DNA from 2 places in the Janthinobacterium sp. 75 genome. Region 2 is predicted to be linked to the other one. Evidence: predicted binding sites of a transcription regulator. Region 2 holds the regulator's gene; the other holds the start of a gene.
What was found. Region 2 encodes NrdR, which represses ribonucleotide reductase genes. Its sites were predicted from a motif close to CACNANATNTNGTG; they were not measured.
Positions count from the first base shown of each region.

Region 1: the regulator NrdR is predicted to act here: its motif matches at 2,015-2,028, upstream of C8C89_RS21680 (ribonucleoside triphosphate reductase).

Region 1 covers NZ_SORD01000001.1:4,755,846-4,765,990, reverse strand. Annotated here, with positions in the region: gene C8C89_RS21690 (anaerobic ribonucleoside-triphosphate reductase activating protein) at 1-33, opposite strand, end outside; gene nrdD (anaerobic ribonucleoside-triphosphate reductase) at 26-223, opposite strand; gene C8C89_RS21680 (ribonucleoside triphosphate reductase) at 220-1,968, opposite strand; gene C8C89_RS21675 (hypothetical protein) at 2,087-2,503, opposite strand; gene C8C89_RS21670 (peptidase U32 family protein) at 2,668-3,702, shown strand; gene C8C89_RS21665 (U32 family peptidase) at 3,712-4,608, shown strand; gene C8C89_RS21660 (SCP2 sterol-binding domain-containing protein) at 4,629-5,156, shown strand; gene C8C89_RS21655 (heavy-metal-associated domain-containing protein) at 5,182-5,445, opposite strand; gene C8C89_RS21650 (transporter substrate-binding domain-containing protein) at 5,694-6,566, shown strand; gene C8C89_RS21645 (TolC family protein) at 6,947-8,371, shown strand; gene C8C89_RS21640 (HlyD family secretion protein) at 8,374-9,348, shown strand; gene C8C89_RS21635 (ABC transporter permease) at 9,355-10,145, shown strand, end outside.
Region 2 covers NZ_SORD01000001.1:5,242,043-5,252,187, reverse strand. Annotated here, with positions in the region: gene tolQ (protein TolQ) at 1-483, opposite strand, end outside; gene ybgC (tol-pal system-associated acyl-CoA thioesterase) at 531-932, opposite strand; ZMP/ZTP riboswitch at 1,248-1,372, shown strand; gene glyA (serine hydroxymethyltransferase) at 1,484-2,731, shown strand; gene nrdR (transcriptional regulator NrdR) at 2,877-3,341, shown strand; gene pilV (type IV pilus modification protein PilV) at 3,562-4,146, shown strand; gene C8C89_RS23905 (PilW family protein) at 4,143-5,111, shown strand; gene C8C89_RS23900 (pilus assembly protein) at 5,193-5,780, shown strand; gene C8C89_RS23895 (PilC/PilY family type IV pilus protein) at 5,786-9,652, shown strand; gene C8C89_RS23890 (type IV pilin protein) at 9,737-10,145, shown strand, end outside.

The DNA.
Region 1 (10,145 bases), 490 kb from region 2:
GGGCGTCAGGCCGCCCACTTTCAACTCAGCCATGGCAGGCGGGCTGGCCAAGCCGGGCGCTCGCTTCCGTAAAATACTGGCGCTCGTGGAATTCGCCCTGCTTGCCGATGTTGAACGAGGCGACAGGACGGTGGTAGCCCATCACGCGGGTCCAGATTTCGCAGCGCTGGCGTTCGGTGTCGAGCAGGGTGATGGCGGGAGTGAAGTCGGGACGTGCATTCATGGCGTTTCCTCAAGTGATGGAGCAGGGTGGGCTTGCTTGCGGGCGATCAGTTCCGCGTCGCAGGTGGGGCAGAATTCATGTTTGCCGGCCAGGTAGCCATGGCGCGGACAGATGGAAAACGTGGGCGTGACCGTGATGTAGGGCAGCGAAAAGCGGCTCAGGGCGCGTTTCACCAGTTCGCGGCAGGCATTCGCGTCCGACAGCGCTTCCGTCATGTACAGGTGCAGCACCGTGCCGCCCGTGTACTTGCGCTGCAGCGCGTCCTGCAATTCCAGCGCCTCGAACGGGTCGTCCGTGTGGCCCACGGGCAGCTGCGACGAGTTCGTGTAATACGGGTTGTCGACGGTGCCGGCCTGCAGGATGGCGGGATAGCGCTTGCGGTCTTCGCGGGCAAAGCGGTAGGTGGTGCCCTCGGCCGGCGTCGCTTCCAGGTTATACATATGGCCCGTTTCTTCCTGGAATTGCACCATGCGGGCGCGCACGTGGTCGAGCAGGCGCACGGCCAGCGCATGGCCTTCCGGTGCCGTGATGTCGTAAGCGTCGCCGCTGAAATTGCGGATCATTTCATTGATGCCGTTCACGCCCAGAGTGGAAAAGTGATTGCGCAGGGTACCCAGGTAACGCTTCGTGTAGGGAAACAGGCCTTGCTGCATCAATTCCTCGATGGTGCTGCGCTTGATTTCCAGGCTGGTCTTGCCCAGTTCCAGCAGGCGGTCCAGGTCCGCCATCAACGCCGCTTCGTCGCCGCGCCACAAATGGCCCAGGCGCGCGCAGTTGATGGTCACCACGCCCAGGGAGCCCGTCTGCTCGGCGGAACCGAACAGGCCATTGCCCCGTTTCAGCAGTTCGCGCAAGTCCAGTTGCAATCGGCAGCACATGGAGCGGATCATGTTCGGCTTGAGTTCCGAATTGATGAAATTCTGGAAGTAGGGCAGGCCGTAGCGGGCTGTCATCTCGAACAGGCGTTCGGCATTTTCGCTATGCCAGTCGAAATCCTCGGTGATGTTATAGGTGGGGATGGGGAAGGTGAAGACGCGGCCTTTGGCGTCGCCCGCCATCATGATCTCGATGTAGGCGCGGTTGATCATGTCCATCTCCGCCTGCAGCTCGCCATAGCTGAAGTCCATCTCCTGGCCGGCGATGACGGGAATCTGCTCGCGCAGGTCGTCCGGGCAGACCCAGTCGAAGGTGAGGTTGGTAAACGGCGTCTGCGTGCCCCAGCGCGATGGCACGTTGAGGTTGAAGATCAGCTCCTGCATATGCTGGCGCACGTCTTCGTAGCGCAGGCTGTCCTTGCGGATGTAGGGTGCCATGTAGGTGTCGAAGGAGCTGAACGCCTGGGCGCCGGCCCATTCATTTTGCAGGGTGCCCAGAAAATTGACGATCTGGCCGATGGCGCTCGACATGTGTTTCGGCGGACCCGATTCGATCTTGCCCGGCACGCCATTCAAGCCTTCATGCAGCAGGGTGCGCAGCGACCAGCCGGCGCAATAGCCGGCCAGCATGTCGAGGTCGTGGATGTGCAGCGCCGCTTCGCGGTGCGCCGCGCCCACTGCCGGCGGATACACCTGGTCCAGCCAGTAGTTGGCGATGACCTTGCCCGACACATTGAGGATCAGTCCACCCAGGGAATACCCCTGGTTGGCATTGGCGTTCACGCGCCAGTCGCGCCGTTCCAGGTATTCATTGATGGACGCGGCGACATCGACCTGGCCGCGTGTGGGGGAAACTGCATTCGTCGTCATGAAACCTCCAATAAACACAACATGCGGTGTTTTTATGAAGGTTATCCACTAAATGTAGTGCGGTCAAAGGTGGCGTGCAAGCGATTCGCATATCCTTGATCCAGGTGAAAAAACCACCTCAGCCGGTTTTGTTCCAGCGTGTTTCGCGCAGGATCAGCCAGCTCGCGCAAAAGAACGCGGCGCCGCAGGCGGCGATGCTGGCGACGGAGGCGGGCAGCACGTGGGTCCAGATTTCCAGCGGCGTATAGGTGCTCCAGCTGGCCACGCGCGCGTCGAACGTGGCGTAGTTCGCCAGCAGCCAGTAGATGGCCAGCAGGCCCGTGCAGATGGCGGCCTGACGCAGCAGCGGCATTTGACGGCGCGCGAACACGGCCAGCAGGAACAGCAGCAGCACGCCCGGATAGGCGCCCAGTACTTCCGGCGACAGCACGGAGATGGTCCCTGCGTCATAGCCATCGGTCGGGCCGGCCCACTGCACTTGCAGCGCGGTGAGGAACAGGGTCAGAAGGAAAATCAGCAGCGGTTTGCGGGTCATGGTGGGAACTGAAACAGGAGGAAAGATGGGCATTTTACAGCCAGGTCAAGCAAGTTGAAGGTGCGCCAGCCATGCATGCATTCCTTCACCTGCGTCAAGGACTGGGCGGCATGGGCGGGGCTATAGTCTGCACCCTGAGCCGATACAGGACTGTGAACATCATGATGCTTGAATCAACCACCGCCACCCGCGTGGCCGGACCGCTGGAACTGGTCTGCCCCGCCGGCAGCCTGCCTGCCTTGAAAGCGGCTGTCGACAATGGCGCCGATACCGTTTACCTGGGCTTTCGCGACGCCACCAATGCGCGCAATTTCGCCGGCCTCAATTTCGACGAGAAGGCCATCGCCGAAGGCGTGCGCTACGCCCACCAGTATGGACGCAAGGTGCTGCTGGCACTGAATACCTATCCGCAGCCGCACAGCTGGGCCGTGTGGCGCAGCGCCATCGACCGTGCCGCCGCGGCGGGCATCGACGCCATGATCGTCGCCGACCCGGGCCTTATGGCCTACGCGGCCCAGCACCAGCCGCAGCTGCGCCTGCATTTGTCTGTGCAGGGCTCGGCCACGAATTATGAAGCGATCAACTTCTATCACGAGCACTTCGGCATCGCCCGCGCCGTGCTGCCGCGCGTGCTGTCGATGGCGCAGGTGGAGCAATTGATCAGCAAGACGGAGGTGGAGATCGAAGTATTCGGCTTCGGCAGCCTGTGCGTGATGGTCGAAGGGCGCTGCGCACTATCGTCGTATGCGACGGGCGAGGCGCCGAATACGCACGGCGTGTGCTCGCCGGCGAAATCCGTGCGCTGGCTGGAAACGCCGAACGGTCTGGAATCGCGCCTGAACGGCGTGCTGATCGACCGCTATGCGCCAGGCGAAAACGCCAGCTATCCCACCCTGTGCAAGGGGCGTTTCGAAGTCAATGACGAAGAATATTACGCGATCGAGGAACCGGCCAGCCTGAACACCCTGGCGCTGCTGCCGCAACTGATCGCCATGGGCGTGCGCGCCGTGAAAATCGAAGGGCGCCAACGCAGTCCCGCCTACGTGGCCCAGGTCACGCGCGTGTGGCGCGAAGCGATCGACGCCTGCCGCGAAGGCAATCCACGCTATGCCGTCAAGCCGGGCTGGATGGCGGCCATGGACAAGCTGGCAGAAGGTCAGCAGCACACCTTGGGCGCTTATCATAGATCTTGGAAATAGAGGATGAACATGCTGAAGCTTTCTTTGGGTCCTTTGCTGTACTACTGGCCGCGCGCCACGGTCTTCGAGTTTTACCAGCAGATCGCCGGCACCGCCGTCGATATCGTGTATCTGGGCGAAACCGTGTGCTCGCGTCGGCATGAGCTGCGCCTGGCCGACTGGCTCGATATCGCCGACCTGCTGGCCGCTGCCGGCAAGGAGGTGGTGCTGTCGACGCAGGCGCTGATCGAGGCGGGCGCCGAACTGGCGACCCTGCGCCGCATCACGGGCAATGGCCGCTATACGGTCGAGGCCAACGACATGGGCGCCGTGCACTGCATGGAAAAGGGCGCGCCCTTTGTCGCCGGCCCCCATCTGAACTTGTTCAATGGCCCCAGCCTGCAACTGCTGGCGCGCCTGGGCGCGCGGCGCTGGGTGATGCCGCTGGAAATGGGGCAGACGGCGCTGGCCGAAATGCAGCGCCAGAAACCGGAAGGGCTGGAGACGGAAGTCTTTGCCTACGGCCGCATGCCGCTGGCGTTTTCCGCCCGCTGTTTCACGGCGCGCAACCGCAACCTGCCGAAGGACGATTGCGGCTATAGCTGCCTGGAAGAGCCGGACGGCCTGCTGCTGCGCACGCGCGACGAGGTGCCCTTCCTCGTACTGAATGGCACGCAGACGCAGTCGGCACTAGTCTATAACCTGGTGCGCGAACTCGACGCCATGCGCGACATGGGCGTGGCGGTGGCGCGTATCAGCCCGCAGGCGATGCATACGGAACAAGTCATCGCCATCTTTGACCGCGCCCGCCGCGGCCAGGTCAGCGGCGTGGGCGCCCAGGCCCAGCTGGCGGCCTGCCAGCCCGCCGGCGCCTGCGACGGCTACTGGCATGGCCAGCCCGGCATGGAACAGCACGCCGCCCATTGAACGCATTGAAAGGAAGCACCATGCAAGATCAACTGGAAAGACTGGCCGTCCCTGCCAAGCCTCCCACGAACAAGCCCGCCATGTCGTACCGGCTGCCCGAGCCGCTGGCCGAATTGCTGTCCAAGCTGCCGCCGTATCCCGCCTCCTGGCTGTTCGTGCAAGGCTTGAATCGCTTGCTGGCGCCGCAATTGCCCGACGATGTGCGCTGCAGCCTGGAAGGACGCAGCCTGCGCTTGCGCCTGTTGGACGCGGGCATCGCCTTCGATTTCGAGTGGCAGGGCACCGTGTTCGTGGCCGAGCGTTATGTGGACGTGCCGGACCTGTGCATCGCCGCCAGCGTGCACGATTTGATGCTGATGGCGCGGCGCCAGGAAGATCCGGACACGCTGTTCTTCAGCCGCCGCCTGAGCCTGGAAGGCGATACGGAGCTGGGCTTGCTGTTCAAGAATACGCTAGACGCCATCGAGCTGCCGCCATTCGACCTGCAGGCGCTGGGGCCGCGCCGCGTGCTGGCGCATCTGCGCGACCGGGGTGCGCGGGGAGGGTGAGCGGGGAGCTGGCGGCAGCAGGCGTTCAGTGGCGGCAGTGGCCGCAGGCGCCGCTGCACGAGGCCAGCTGTTCTACCGCCGTCGTCTCGCCCATGAAGCCGGCGTCATTGACGGCGGCCAGTAGGCGTTCCTGCGTGGCCAGCCGTTCGTCAAATTGCACCGTGGCACCGTGGCGCGCCAGAGAGACGCACACGGTGGCCACGCCGGTGACGGCTTCGAGCGCGCCCGTGAGCCTGTCGGCGCAGCCTTCGTGATCCATCCCGATAATATTCAAGCGCGCTGTTTGCATGGGTTCCTCTTGTTTTTCAAATAAAAAACAGCGTAGGCGAGGGGCGTGCATGCCGTCCAGAGCGGCACGCAAGATTTATTTTTTTATTTACGAGTTTATTGATCTGGATTAACTCCCACCCCTCTTGCTTGGTCCGAAGTTGTTGTTTTTGTTTACATAGTCTGCCTATTCCAGTCGACAAGCACAGCATGCTGCGCGATACTGTCATTCTGATAAGAACGCTATGAAAGCGCTGGAAAGGAGGGGCCATGCAGCGCCGCCCCCTGCTCATGCTTGCCGGCCTGTGGCCGTTGGGCGCCGCCGCCGTCAATGCGCGGCTGCCGCCGCTACCGCTCGTATATCCGCGCCACCAGGCGCTCAATGATCCGCAGCAAGGTTACGTGACGGCCTTGCTGCAAATGGCGCTGGCGCGTTCGGGCCAGGCGTATGCATTGCGCCGTTCGGAACTGCGCATGGTGCAGACGCGTGCCATGCAGGAAATCGCCACGGCGTCGGGCAGCGTCGATGTCGTCTGGGCCATGACGAGCCGCGCGCGCGAAACGCAATTGTTGCCGGTGCGCATCCCCATCGACCGGGGCCTGATCGGCTGGCGCGTGGCGCTGATCCAGGCGCGCCAGCCGCAGCTGCTGCGGTCCGTACGCAGCATCACCGCCCTGGCGCGGCTGTCTGCCGGCCAGATGCGCGACTGGCCCGACTCCGCCATCCTGCAGGCGAACGGCTTGCGCCTCGATACCTCGAGCACCTACGAAGGCCTGTTCCAGCAACTGGCGGCAGGGCGCATCGATTACTTTCCCCGTTCCGTAATCGAGGTGCAAAGCGAGTTGGCCAGCCATGCGCAATTGCCGCTGGCACTCGATGCCCATCTGGTCATCCGCTACCCGGCGGCGCTGTATTTTTTTGTCGGCAAGCACCGGCCGGAACTGGTACGTCACATTGAAATCGGGCTGGAAACCATGCTCGCCGATGGCAGTTTCGCGCAGCTGTTCCAGCGGCATTTTGGTCGTCTCGCAGATGGCTTGAAGCTGTCCCATCGGTACGTGCTGGAACTGGCCAATCCTGACTTGCCCGAGGAGACGCCGCTGGTGCGCAAGGCACTCTGGTATCGTCCAAACCATTACTAGTCACGCCCTTGCAGGCGCAGAGGATCCTGTTCTTTCTGTTCTCCCCGATGAATGAAGAGCAAAAGTACAAGTAGTCGATGAAGCGCTGGCCGCGCAAATGCATGGCGCGGAGTTTTCGCAGGGGCGGCTGAACGGGATGAAGCCGAACGACGCGGCGTTCCGCCTGGCCGAGGAAACGGGCGTCAAGTAGGCGAAGCAGCAAGTGGGTAGCTGCTTGCTCCAAGTCAAGCGGGCACCCCGCAAGAGGCGCCCGTTTTGACATGGCAGCTACCGTAACCAATAGTGCAGGCTGGAATAGACATCCGTAGATATAATTGCTATTGTGAAAGTATAAACATGGCAACCCCGTGCTTTCCCCTCATTCATTGACTGGACGCTACATGGGCAGATTGCAAGGACACTTATCAGTATTGCTGGCGAGCGCGCTAGGCGCGGCCCTGCCCGCCCTGGCGCAGATGCCGGGCGGTGCGCCGCTGACCTTCAGCGAAGCGCTGCAGCAAGCGGCAAAGGCTTCGGGCGCCGTGCAGGGCGCCGCGCTCGACGTGCGCGCAAAAACACTCAAAGCGGAAGCCTTGTCGAATATCGACGGACCTTCCGTGGACTTGACGGCGTTTCGCGGCCGTCTGTCGACGGATTTGAGTATCGATACGAGCGGTTTGTCGGGCGTGGTGGGCGGTATCGAATCAGTGCTGCCGCCCATCCCCGGCTTGCCCACGCCGCACATCCCCAATTCCCTGAACCGCGAAGTGGTGACGGATTTGACCTCGTTCGGCTTGCTGGGCATGTGGCCCATCTACACGGGCGGGCGCCTGGACGCCGTCAAGGGACTCGCTTCCAGCCTGACCCTGGCCGCACAGGCGGAGCGCACGGAAGCGGAAGAGCAACTGGCTACCCTGGTGGCGCAGCGCTATTTCCAGTTGTTGCTGGCCAAGCGTGTGGTGGCCGTGCGGGCCGAAGTGACGGTCGGCGTGACGCAGCACCAGCGCGACGCGGCCAAGCTGGAAAAGGGCGGCCTGATTTCGCGCGCGGAACGCTTGCGCGCCGACGTGGCCCTGGATAGCGCCCGCAGCGAGGAAGCGCAGGCGCGCAGCGATGAGGAAATCGCGCAAGTGGCGCTCGACCGTTTGCTTGCCGTCAACACGCAAGTGCGGCCCAGCACGCCGCTGTTCGTCAATAGCTTGCCCGTTGGCACCTTGCAATCGTTCATCAGCACGGGCATGCGCGAAAACGCGAACTGGAAAAAGATCGACAGCAAGCGCGTGCAGGCCGAGCAAGCCTTGAAGTTGCATGGCAAGGAATACGCGCCCACCGTGTTTGCCATCGGTAACTACAATTTGAATCGCGGCAACGAAAAACTCGTGCGCTCAAACTGGGCCGTCGGCCTGGTCGTGTCCGTGCCGCTGGTGCACCGCATCAATACAGGCAAGATGATCGCCGCCGCCAAGCTCGACCAGGAGCGGGTGGAAGTGGTGGCGCGCCAGGCTGAGCGAGACATTTCCACTCTGATCGAAAAGAACTGGCGCGCGCTGGAAAACGCCCGCATCCAGTATCTGTCCACGGCGTCGTCGGTGGAGCTGGCGCGCGAAAATATCCGTTTGCAAACGGTGGCCTTCCAGCAAGGGCAAGTGACCTCGCTGGAAGTCGTCGACGCGCGCCTGAACCTGGCCAAGGTGGAAACGCAGCGAGCGCAGACTGCCTATAACTATGTGATGGGGCTGGCGCAATTGCTGGAAGCGACAGGCGAGACGCAGCGCCTGGGCAGCCTGGCCGCTGCGGCCGATATCCAATTACCTGTGGACAAATAATAATGAGTACCTCCAAAAAACCATTGGCCATCGGCGCCGCCCTCATTGTTCTGGCCTTCGTGGGCTGGGGCCTGTACCAGGCATTTCAGCCGCAGCGCCTGCCTTTGCAGGGACAGATGGATGCGCAGGAAGTCAATGTGTCGTCGAAAGTGCCGGGCAGGGTGGGCGAACTGTACGTCAAGCTGGGCCAGACGGTGCCGAAAGGCCAGCTGCTGTTCCAGCTGACGAGTCCGGAAGTCGATGCGAAGATAGCGCAAGCGACGGCCGCCACGCAGGCGGCCGATGCCGTGGCAAAGAAGGCGCAAGCGGGCGCACGGCCCGAGGAAGTACGTGCCGCCAAAGCCAACTGGGAGCGGGCGCAAACGGGGGCGAATATTGCCAAAACCACTTATACCCGCGTCAACAATATGTTCGAGCAAGGCGTGATTGCGCAACAGAAACGTGACGAGGCGCAAGCGCAATGGCGCGCCGCCGACCAGCTGGCGCAAGCTGCCCGCGCGCAGTATGACATGGCGCAAACGGGCGCCCGTCCGGAAGACAAGACGGCCGCCGCCGCCCAGGCGCGCCAGGTGGGCGCCGTGTTGACGGAAGCGCAGATCGCCCTGGCGGAAACGAAGATCGCCGCGCCGGTGGCGGGCCAGGTCAGCAAGATCCAGATACAGCCGGGCGAACTGGCGCCGCAAGGTTTCCCGGTGATTACTTTGGTGAACCTCGATGACGCCTGGGCCGTGCTGCAGGTGCGCGAAGATGACATGGCAGCGTTTGGCATGGGCAGCACGCATACGGCCAACGTGCCGGCGCTGAAGCAGCAAGTGAGTTTCAAGGTCAGCTCCGTGGCCGTGCTGCCGGACTTCGCCACGTGGCGCGCGGCCCGTCCGGGCGGCACGGACTTGCGCACATTTGAAATCCGGCTGCGCCCGGCCATCAAGGTCGATGGCTTGCGTCCGGGCATGTCGGTCGTGTTTCCACCGCTCTGATAGCCGATGAACGAAGCGGATAAAGGGCCGGTCTCTACGCTGGCGCGCGAGTGGGCGCGGCTGCGCGGCGATTTTTGGGACTTCGGCATGCTCAGCTGGATTCCCGTCGTGCTGTGCGGCATGTTGTGGCTGGTGTTTTCTGCCGGCATCGCGCGCGACTTGCCCATCGTCGTCATCGATAACGACAACTCCACCCTGTCGCGCCAGCTGACGCGCTGGCTCGACGCCTCACCTGGTATCGAGGTCACGGCGAAAGTGGCGTCCAGCGACGAAGCCCTGCATCGCTTGCGCGAACGCACGGCGTTTGGCTATCTGCTGATCCCGAATGATTTTGAACAGAAATTGCTGGGTGGCCGCCAAGCCACCGTACAGTGGTTGTACAACGCGCAGTTTTCCTCGCATGCGGGCGCCTTGCTGCGTGATGTGCGTACGGTCAGCACGACCTTGTCGGCCGGCATCGAGATGACGGCGAGGATGAAAAAGGGCATGTCGGGCGTGCAGGCGGCGGCCCAGTTCGAACCGATACGCACGACCTTGAACAGTTTGTATAATGAAAACATCAGCTATGAAGCGTTTTTGACCTTGGCCCTGATGCCGGCCATGCTGCAGATTTTCATCGTCGTCGCCGTGGTCACCTCCGTCGGACGCGAGTTGCGCGACGGCACGGTGCCGCAATGGCTGGCCTCGGCCAATGGTAGCTGGCTGCGCGCCGTCGGCGCCAAGCTGTTGTTTCCCCTCATCGCCTACAGTGCGCTGGCGCTGCTGTATCTGTTGTTTTTCAGCCTGGCGCGGGACTG
Region 2 (10,145 bases):
GCGGAAGGCGTTCATGATGCCCCAGACGGTACCGAGCAGGCCGATGTAGGGCGAGACGGAACCGACGGAAGCGAGGAAGGCCAGATGCGATTCGAGCACGTCCATTTCACGCTGGAAGGCGGCGCGCATGGCGCGGCGGGCACCGTCGAGCACGGCGCCCACGTCCAGCGCTTCGCGCGAACCATAGGATGCCTTGCCCTTGATGAATTCGCCCATGCCGGCGTCGAAGATGCGGGCCAGCGCGCCGCTCTGGTCGCGGTTGCCGCTGGCGTTTTGATGCAGCGCATGCAGGTTGCCGCCGGCCCAGAAGCTGCGTTCGAATTCGATGGTTTGCTTGCGCGCCTGGCGCACGGCAAACATCTTGCGGAAAATGTAGGTCCAGCTGGTCAGGGAAATCAGCAGCAGCAGGGCCATGATCAGTTGCACGATCAAATGGGCATTGGTGATGAGCGCGAGGAAAGAAAGATCTTGTGTAACGTTCATTGGCTGGCAGTCTGTTGGGTGAATTGTCCGGGGGTGGCGGGTAGGGCTCAGGCGGCGCGCATGCGGGCCGCCACTGCATCAGGCACGGCGCGCGGGCGCAATGCCGAGTCGACGCAGCCGATCTTGACGCGGGCCGTGTTCAGCAGGCGCTCGCCGCACCAGGCTTGTTGCAGGAAAACGATGGAGGCGCGCCCCATCTTTTCTATGCTTAAGGTTAATCTTACCGTGTCATCGAGCCTGGCTGGCGCATGATAGTCGGCGTTGACGCTTTTGACAACGAACATCGCGTCGTGCTGTTCCAGCAGCTCCTGCTGGCCCACGTCGATGGCGCGCAGCCATTCGGTACGCGCACGTTCGAAGAATTTCAGGTAATTTGCGTAATAGACGATGCCGCCGGCGTCGGTGTCTTCATAGTAGACACGTACGTTCCAGGTAAAGACTGAAGGCATGTTTATTGCGCCAGTAGTGAGATTGAGCAACATTTTACGCGATTTTTCTTCTTGTGACGGTGGGCGCTTGCTGGAAAGCTATGCAAAAGCTGCATATAAGTTGCACCGCAGCATTGTAAATCGGGGGTGCATAATGGCAAGCTTCGTAACATACGCTTACATGCCGCAGCCAGGTTTAAGTTCAGCTTAAGAGCCGCAGGCACGCCCCGGGGCGGTCTGTGGCCATGCCCGGGCTGCGATGGCGCGCGGCGATTATAGCTGCACGGTTGCATTCCTTGCTCAATTTGGGCACTTAACTTACAATTTGATTTCCATTACGTCTCACGTGACTGGCGAAAAGTCGGGCGATCTCCCTGGATGGTGATCGGCAAACCGGCGAAAGGTGGGCACCCACCGGGAAACGTGAGATTTTTCATCAGCCGTTCGCCTGGGTAGCCACTATGGAAAAGCACGAAGAGGCTGCCTGTCCAATGTTGTTATTCAATTAACGCCGGCTCCCCTCATTCGATCCAACCTGCCAGTACAAGCACCCTCATCCTTGGAGTTTTTACATGTTTGCAAAAGATCACACCCTCGCCAACGTCGACCCTGAATTGTTCGCCGTCATTCAAAAAGAGAACACGCGCCAGCACGACCACATCGAACTGATCGCGTCGGAGAACTACACATCGCCGGCCGTAATGGAAGCGCAAGGCTCGCAGCTGACGAATAAATATGCCGAAGGCTATCCAGGCAAGCGCTACTATGGTGGCTGCGAATACGTCGACGTGGCCGAGCAACTGGCCATCGACCGTGTAAAACAGCTGTTCGGCGCCGAATGCGCGAATGTGCAGCCGAACTCCGGCTCGCAGGCGAACCAGGGCGTGTTCTTTGCCGTGCTGAAACCAGGCGACCTGATCATGGGTATGTCGCTGGCCGAAGGCGGCCACCTGACCCACGGCATGCCGCTGAACATGTCCGGTAAATGGTTCGACGTCGTATCGTATGGCTTGACGGCGGAAGAAGACATCGACTACGAGGCTATGGAGCGCCTGGCCCGCGAACGCAAGCCCAAGCTGATCATCGCCGGCGCGTCGGCGTTCTCGAAAAAGATCGACTTCGAGCGTTTCGGCAAGATCGCCAAGGAAGTGGGCGCCTACTTCATGGTCGACATGGCCCACTACGCCGGCTTGATCGCCGCCGGCCTGTACCCGAATCCGGTGCCGTTCGCCGACTTCGTCACCTCGACCACGCATAAGTCCTTGCGCGGCCCTCGCGGCGGCATCATCCTGATGAAGGCTGAACACGAAAAAGCCATCAACTCGGCCATCTTCCCTGGCATTCAGGGCGGCCCGCTGATGCACGTGATCGCCGGCAAGGCCGTCGCCTTCAAGGAAGCACTGAGCCCTGACTTCGTTGAATACCAGAAGCAAGTGGTCAAGAACGCCGACGTTCTGGCGAAAACCCTGATCAAGCGCGGCCTGCGCATCGTTTCCGGCGGCACCGAATCGCACGTCATGCTGGTCGACCTGCGCGCCAAGAACCTGACGGGCAAGGAAGCCGAAGCCATCCTCGGTTCCGCGCACATCACCTGCAACAAGAACGGCATCCCGAACGATCCGCAAAAACCTTTCGTCACCTCGGGCATCCGCCTGGGCAGCCCGGCGATGACGACGCGCGGTTTCAAGGAAGCGCAAGCGGAAGAAGTGGGCAACCTGATCGCCGACGTGCTGGACAATCCGCATGACGCCGCCACCATCGAGCGCGTGAAAGCGGCCGTGAAAGTGCTGGCCGATGCACACCCGGTGTACGCCGCGTAATTATTTGTCCAGAATGTGTCATACAGAGTAAGATTCTGTCTGACACATTCCAGTCGTGCCCAAGGGCGCCCGGAGTGATTCGGGCGCCCTTTCATTTAAGGGCGGCGATTTCCCGTAATTATTACTATAAAGTTGTAGCCAGCCCATGAAATGTCCATTTTGCCAGCACGGCGACACCCAGGTCCTCGATACGCGCGTATCGGAGGACGGGGATGCCATTCGGCGGCGCCGCCGTTGCGGTAAATGCGACAAGCGCTTCACCACCTACGAACGCATTGAACTTATCATGCCGGCCGTCGTCAAAAAGAATGGCAGCCGGACGGAGTTCGCTGCGGATAAGTTGCGCGGCAGTTTGATGCTGGCCTTGCGCAAGCGTCCCGTCGCGGCCGCCTCCGTGGATACGGCCATCGCTTCCATCCAGGAAAAATTGCTGACCAGCGGCTTGCGCGAAGTCGATTCCGGCTATATCGGCGAACTCGTCATGCAGGAACTCAAGCGCCTGGACAAGATCGCCTACATCCGCTTCGCCTCCGTCTACAAGAATTTCGAAGACCTGGCCGAGTTCCAGGATGCGATTGCCGAAGTGGGACAGGCGCGCAGCAAGCCCTGATGTCCCCTTATTGAAAACGGGGCCGGTCCTGCGCCCCGTGTTCATCACGCCAGCGTTCGCCTGGCAAGCGACCGATCAATCCCAACGCTGTTTTTCTCACCATATCGCCGTGCTGTTTGCGCTAGCGCAGACGCGGTTGTTTGCGCGCGCCTATCGTGTAAGTGGGCCGGGCGCCGGCGCGGCTCCCGTCCTGGTTACATTCTGTCGGCAGGAGAAGCTCATGCACAGTGGCACGCGTGGTCCCATGGATGGCAGCAGCCTTGTCGAGGTGCTGGTATCGCTGCTGCTGTTGGCGTTGGGCTTGCTGGGCGCCAGCATCCTGCAACTGAGTTCCCTGCGCGCGCGCCATGAGTCGGCGCTGTTGTCGGCGGGTGTGCAACTGGCCGCCGGCATGGCCGAACGCATGCGGGCGAACAGCGTGCTCATGCATGGCCCCGATGCGGGTAATCCCTACCTGAGCGTTGCCTACGCGGCGGAGGACGGCGCCGAGGCTGGCGGCGGCGCGCCCGGCTGCTTCGGCGCCGCCGTCTGCAGCGCGGCCGAGCTGGCGCAATTCGACATCGCCGAATGGAAACAGCAGCTGCAGTCGGCCTTGCCTGGCGCGCGGCTGCATATCTGCCGCGACCTTGCCGCGTGGGATGCCGCCGCCCAGGGTTTGCACTGGGCGTGCAGCGGCGGCAAGGGCGCGCCCATCATCATCAAGCTGGGCTGGCGCGGCAGGCAGGCCAATGGATCACCCGCAGTGAATGCGGCAGGCGAATCGTTGCCCAGGCTGGCATTCCAGCTTGGGGGAGGCGGCGCATGAACACTGTCTTGCGCGGGCATCGCGGCATGAGCCTGCTTGAATTGCTGGTGGCCCTGTCGCTGGGCGCGTTGTTGATGCTGGCGGCCAGTACCGTGCTGCTGGCTACCAGCGGCAGTTATGGTGAGCAGTCCGCCAGCGCGCGCCTGGATGACAATGGCCGCTATGCACTCGACACCATCGCCCGCGCCGTGCGCCAGACAGCGTATGTGAACTGGGACAGCAGCGCCGCGCCCGTCGCCCATGCGGATTACGACAGCGCGAGTATCGCCGGGCTCGACGCGCGTAGCCTGGGCAAGAACAGCGAAGGCATCAGCGGCGCGCTGCCCGACGCCGTGCAGGGCAGCGACGTGCTGGCCCTGCGCTATTACGGCGCCGGCAAGGAGGAGGGCGGCGACGGATCCGTGCTCAATTGCGCCGGCTTCGCCGTGGGCGCCGCGCAAACGGAGGCGCAGCGGGGCTGGAGTATTTTCTATGTGGCCCAGGGAGCCGATGGCGAAGGCGAGCTGCGTTGCAAATATCGCGGCGCGAACGGCTGGGGCGCGGACGCCATTATCCGCGGCGTCGACAGTTTCCAGGTGCTGTATGGCCTCGATACGGATACGCCGCCCGACGGCGTGGCGAACCACTATGTCAATGCCAGCGCGCTCGACGCCGACGATGCGGCGCTGGTGCTGGCGGGCGCGGATGCGGCCGCGCGCCAGCGCGATTTTTACCGGCGCACGCACTGGAAGCGCGTGGCCAGCGTGCGCGTGGCGCTGCTGTTGCATGGCGAGGCGGGCCAGGTGGACAAGATGGCGGAACTGGGACCGGCGCAGTTCGACCTGTTCGGCAAGGCTTATGCCGAAGCGCACGGCGCCGGCGACACGGGCGTGCGCATCGCGCGCGCGGCCTTGCCCGCAGCAACGCGCTCCAGGCTGCGGCAACTGGTGCAGACAAGCATCATGCTGCGCAACGGGCCGGCATAGGCGGGCGCCACCGTGGCTTGCATGGGCGTCCGTTGTTGTCCTGGCTGCTGCATTCCGGGCGCGCAAGGGCGTGGCGCCACCATGGTGTATGTGCTGTGCCTGCTTGTGATCATCTTGCTGCTGGGCATATCGGCGGCGCAGATGGCCTTGCAGGGCGAAAAGGCGGCACGCGGCGAGCGTGACCGGCAGATCGCGTTTCAGGCGGCGGAGGAGGCATTGGTGGATGCGCAAAACGATATCGAAGGCTTGCCTGGCGCGCCGGGCCGGGCAAGCCTCTTTGCGCCGGGCAGTGCGGCAGGGTTTGCCGCCGGCTGCGGCGAAGGGGGCGCACTGGGCCTGTGCCTGCCCGCGCCCGAGGATGCGCCGGCGCTCTGGCTGAGCATGGACCTCGATGGCGCGGACGCTGAAAGCCGTGCGGTACCGTATGGCCAGTTTACGGGCGCGGTCATGCAGACGGGGCAGGGTTTCCTGCCGTCTCGCCGGCCCCGCTACCTCATCGAACTGCTGCCGTTCCACCCGCCCGGCGCACAGGCAGCGGCAGTGGCCGGCGGCCTGGCCACGGAAAGCTATGTGTACCGCATCACGGCCATGGGGTTTGGCGCGCAAGAAAGCACGCAAGTCGTGCTGCAAAGCTACTACCGCAAAGAGGCGGCGGGAGCGGGGCCATGAGGGCTATGTGGTCTTTCTGCTTGATACTGCTGACTTGCCTGGCTATTGGCGCCGCTGTCGCGGCCCAGCCGACGGTGACGCTGGCGCGGGCCGACGCGGGCTTGCAGGGCGCCAGAGTGCCGCCGAATCTGTTGCTTAACCTGTCCTTCACGCATGCGGCCGCTGCGGCTGCGTACGGCAGCGACTATGCGCCGCAGCGCGAGTACGCCGGTTACTTTCATGCGCGCATGTGCTACAGCTATCCGTACCGCAGCAAGGACGGCGTCATGCTGCCGGACTTGCGCGTAGCGACCGCTTACTTCTCCGTGCTGAAACCGGCCGATGCGCTACACGGCTGCGGCGGCGATAGTTTCAGCGGCAACTTTCTCAACTGGGCCAGCGCCAGCATGCTCGACATCGTCCGTTACGCCCTGACGGGCGGCGACCGCGTCATTGACGAGGTGCGCAAGACGGTGCTGCAGCGCGCCTACCTGCCCGATGCCGACGGCCCCATCGACTATTTTGCCCATCCCACCTTTTTTCCGCGCAAGGTCTTGCATGCAGGCGTGGCGGCGGCGACGCCGTTTGCGCTGGCGCAACTGGCCATCGTGTCCTGCCGCAACCGCCTGCTGTTCGGCGATGCCAGCCTTGGCCAGCCCGCAGGTGGCAGTTGCGACGCGCCCGGCTTTGCTGCCACGCATGGCGTGTTTCTCGCGCGCGTGCGCGTTTGCGACGCCGATGAGGGGCCGCTGCGCGAGGATTTGTGCCTGGCATACGGCAAGAATTACAAGCCGGTGGGGGCCGTGCAGCGCCATGGCGGCAGGGTGCGCGTGGGCGTGTTTGGTCACTTGAACGGCACGCCCGCCAGCGCCGGTCCCGTGTATGGCGGCGTGCTGCGCGCGCCGCTGGCGCACGTTGGACGGCAGCGCTGGACGGCGCCCGACTATATGCCGCAAGACAACGCCGATGCCGAGTGGAATCCCGCCACTGGCGTCTATATGGCGCAGGCTGTGGCCCAGGGTGCGAGCCCTGGTGGCGGGGTGACCGCTTACATCAATGGCCTGGGCCGCAGTAATGCCGGGCACCCAGGTGCGTACGCCAGGGCGGCGCCGCTGGCTGAATTGCTGTATGAATCGCTGCGCTACTTGCAGGGGCGGCAAGCGAGTACCGCTGTGCCGCCTGCCAAGGCCGCGCCTGCCATCGATGAAGGCTTGCCGGTCGTGACGTATTGGAGCGACCCGCAATCGGCCAGCTGCCAGCGCCACATCGTCGTCAGCCTCGGCGATGCGGGCATGGCGGGCGACCGCTACGTGCCCGGCAATGTTCCGGCGACTCCCGCATCAAACGGCGACCGCGCACGCGCCGCCGATGGTTTTGCGCCGCCGCCGTTCGATGCGATGGCCTGGACGCATGCGGTGGGCAGCCTGGAAAGCAGTGGCGCGCAGGGTAATCCTGCGCCACGGACCGAACTGGCGGCACTGGAATTGCTGGCCGACGGGGCGGGCGGCGCCAGCTACCATGCTGCAGGGCTGGCCTACTGGTCGCATGTGCAGGCGCTGCGTCCTGGCGCCAGGAACGACGGCGTTGCAAAGGTCGAGCACTATGCGGGCGACTTGCGCCAGGGCGACCCCGCGGGCGTGTCCGCCGTCATGCCCGCCTCGACACCCTTGTTGCTGGTGGCCAAATATGGCGGCTTTCTCGATGCGAACGGCGACGCCAACCCCTACAAGAGCGCGACGGGCAACGCGCTGGAGGAGTGGAGCGTGGACGGCCGTTGGCCCTCACATTACTTGCCCGGCAGCGATCCGGCTGCCCTGATTGCGGGATTGCGGGCAGCTTTTGCGGCAGCCGACATGGGCAGCTTGCCGGCGACGCTGGCGGGGCCGGCCCTGATGGCCTTGGCCAGTGGCACGGAAGAGGCATACTGGTTCCAGACGCAGATGCGCCTGGCCGATGGCAGCATGAGCTTGTCGCGCACCGCGTTTGCCGTGGGTGCCGACGGCGCGCTGCTTCCCGGCAAACCAGGGTGGCGCGTTGGCGGCCAAGAGAAGTTGGTGCCGGATGGCACGCCCGTGTCCTTGCGTCCCGTCTACACGCTCGACGCCCGGGGCAGCCTGATGCCGCTGGCCTGGAACCGTCTCGACGCGGAACAGCGCGGCGCATTCGAAGGCGGCAATGGCCAGGCGGGCCAGGGAGAGGCGCGCCTGGCATATCTGCTGGGCAAGCGCACGCACGAGGTGGGCCAGCCGGGCGGCTTCCTGCGGCGCCGTTCAGGCAGCCTGGGTGCGGCGCCATATGGCAATCTGCTGTACGTGGGCGCGCCGGGGCTGGGCGTGCCGGGCGCCGGCTATGGCTTGCACCGCAAGTTGCTGCTGCAGCGTCGGAAAATGCTCTACCTGGGGGCCAACGATGGCTTGCTGCATGCGTTCGATGCGCGCACGGGCAGCGAATTGTTTGCCTATCTGCCGCAAGCGCTGCTGCACGCGGCGGCGGCCGCTGCGAGCACTCGCTACAGCCCCGGCCCGCTGCTCGATGGCGCGGCGGCCACGGCGGAAGTACAGGCATCGGGACGCTGGAAGACGGTGCTGGTGTCGGGCCTGGGTGGCGGAGCGCAAGGCGTGTTTGCGCTCGATATCACCGACCCGGCGCGCTTCGCGCAAGAAGGGGCGCTGTGGGAATTCACGGACCGCGACGACAAGCTGATGGGCAATGTGCGCGCGCCGCCCGCCTTTGCCCGTATCAATATGGGCGGCAAGGAGGGGGCGCCGGCTTTCCGCGATTTTGCCGTCGTCGCCAGCGGCTATAACAACCATGCGGACGACGGCAAGGACACGACGGCCCCCGCATCGGCCGCCGCCATCTTCCTGCTGGCGCTGGACAAGGCGCCTGGCACGCCCTGGCAATTGGGAAGTAATTACTTCCGGCTCAAGGTGCCCGTGGCCAGTGATGGCCATGGCGGCGATGCGGATGGGACGGTGGGCGCGGAAGCCGTGTCCCAGGCGCTGGGCCCGCCGGCCGTGGTGCCGGGCGCCGATGGCGAACAGGTTTATATCTATGCGGGAGATTTGCAGGGCAATATCTGGCGCCTCGGCATGGCTGGCGGGCCGCCGTGGAAGGAGGGACAGGCGCGCAAGCTGGTGTTTGTGGCGCGCGATGTGCAGGGCAGGCGCCAGCCCGTGACGCAGCGGCTGAATGTGGCGTATGCGCCCGGTGGCGGCTATGTGCTGCTGTTCGGCACGGGCAAGCTGGTCGAAGCGGCCGATACTTGGCCTTCCGCCTTTCTGCCGCAGTCGTTTTACGCCGTGCACGATGATTTGCGGGAGTCGTCCCACACACGCAGCCGGGCCGACCTGGAGCAGCGCAGCCTGGGCGAGGCGGTGGGCGGCGTGCGCGTCGACGGCGCCGAGTTGCGCTATACGGGCAGCGACGCCATGCGGGGCTGGTACCTCGATTTTCTCCATACCGCGCAGACGGGCGAACGCAGTGTCAACAGTCCCGTACTGGCTGCCGGCAAGGTGCTGTTCAATACCGTACTGCCGGGGCGCGACTCTTGCGTCAAGCCCGCCACGCGCCTGTATGTGCTCGATGTGCTGAGCGGTTTTGCCGCCGATGGCGCCGGTCTCGTGCAGGCGGGGGCACAGACAGGGCGCTTGTTCGATGGCCTGGCGCGCGCGCCGCCGCTGGCGTTGGAGCTGAACAGCACGGTGGGCGCCGTGACGGCGTCGGGGCGTGCCGAGGGGCGCAAGGAACTTGCCGTGCTGCAGCCTGGCTTGCCCGGCGCGGCCAGCGGGGTGGGGCTCAAGGTCGTCAGCGCGCCGCTGCCGGCCCGGCGCCTCAGCTGGCGGGAAGTGGCGAACTGGCGCGAATTGCACGAGGCGGCCAAGAAGAAATAGGCGCCGGCATGGCTGGCGTGCGGAAAGCTAAAGCGGTACTGGCTGGCGCAGCGGCTGGCACTTTTTTGGAGAGGGGGAGATCCCATGGGCGTGCTGGCAAGGCGGAATGAGCCCGCTGCAAACGGTGGCGCCCCTGCAGCCACCTTAGGCTTCAGCCTGATCGAACTGCTGGCCGCGCTGGCGATCATGAGCCTGCTGCTTGCGCTGGCCGTGCCCGCTTATCACGGCCATGTCGTGCGCGCCAAGCGGGTGCAGGGACAGGCGGCCCTGCTGCGGCTGATGCAGCAGCAGGAGCGCTATTATTCGCAAAACAATCACTATCTGGCCTTTTCTTCGGCGTCGCCGGCGACCCAGGCGCAAGCGTTTCCGTGGTGGTCCGGCGAAGGGGGGGCGCCCGGCAGCGCCTATGAAATCGAGGCGCTGGCCTGCCCCGGCTTGACGATCGGGCAATGCGTGCTGTTGCGGGCCATACCGGGCACGTCCAAGGTCGATG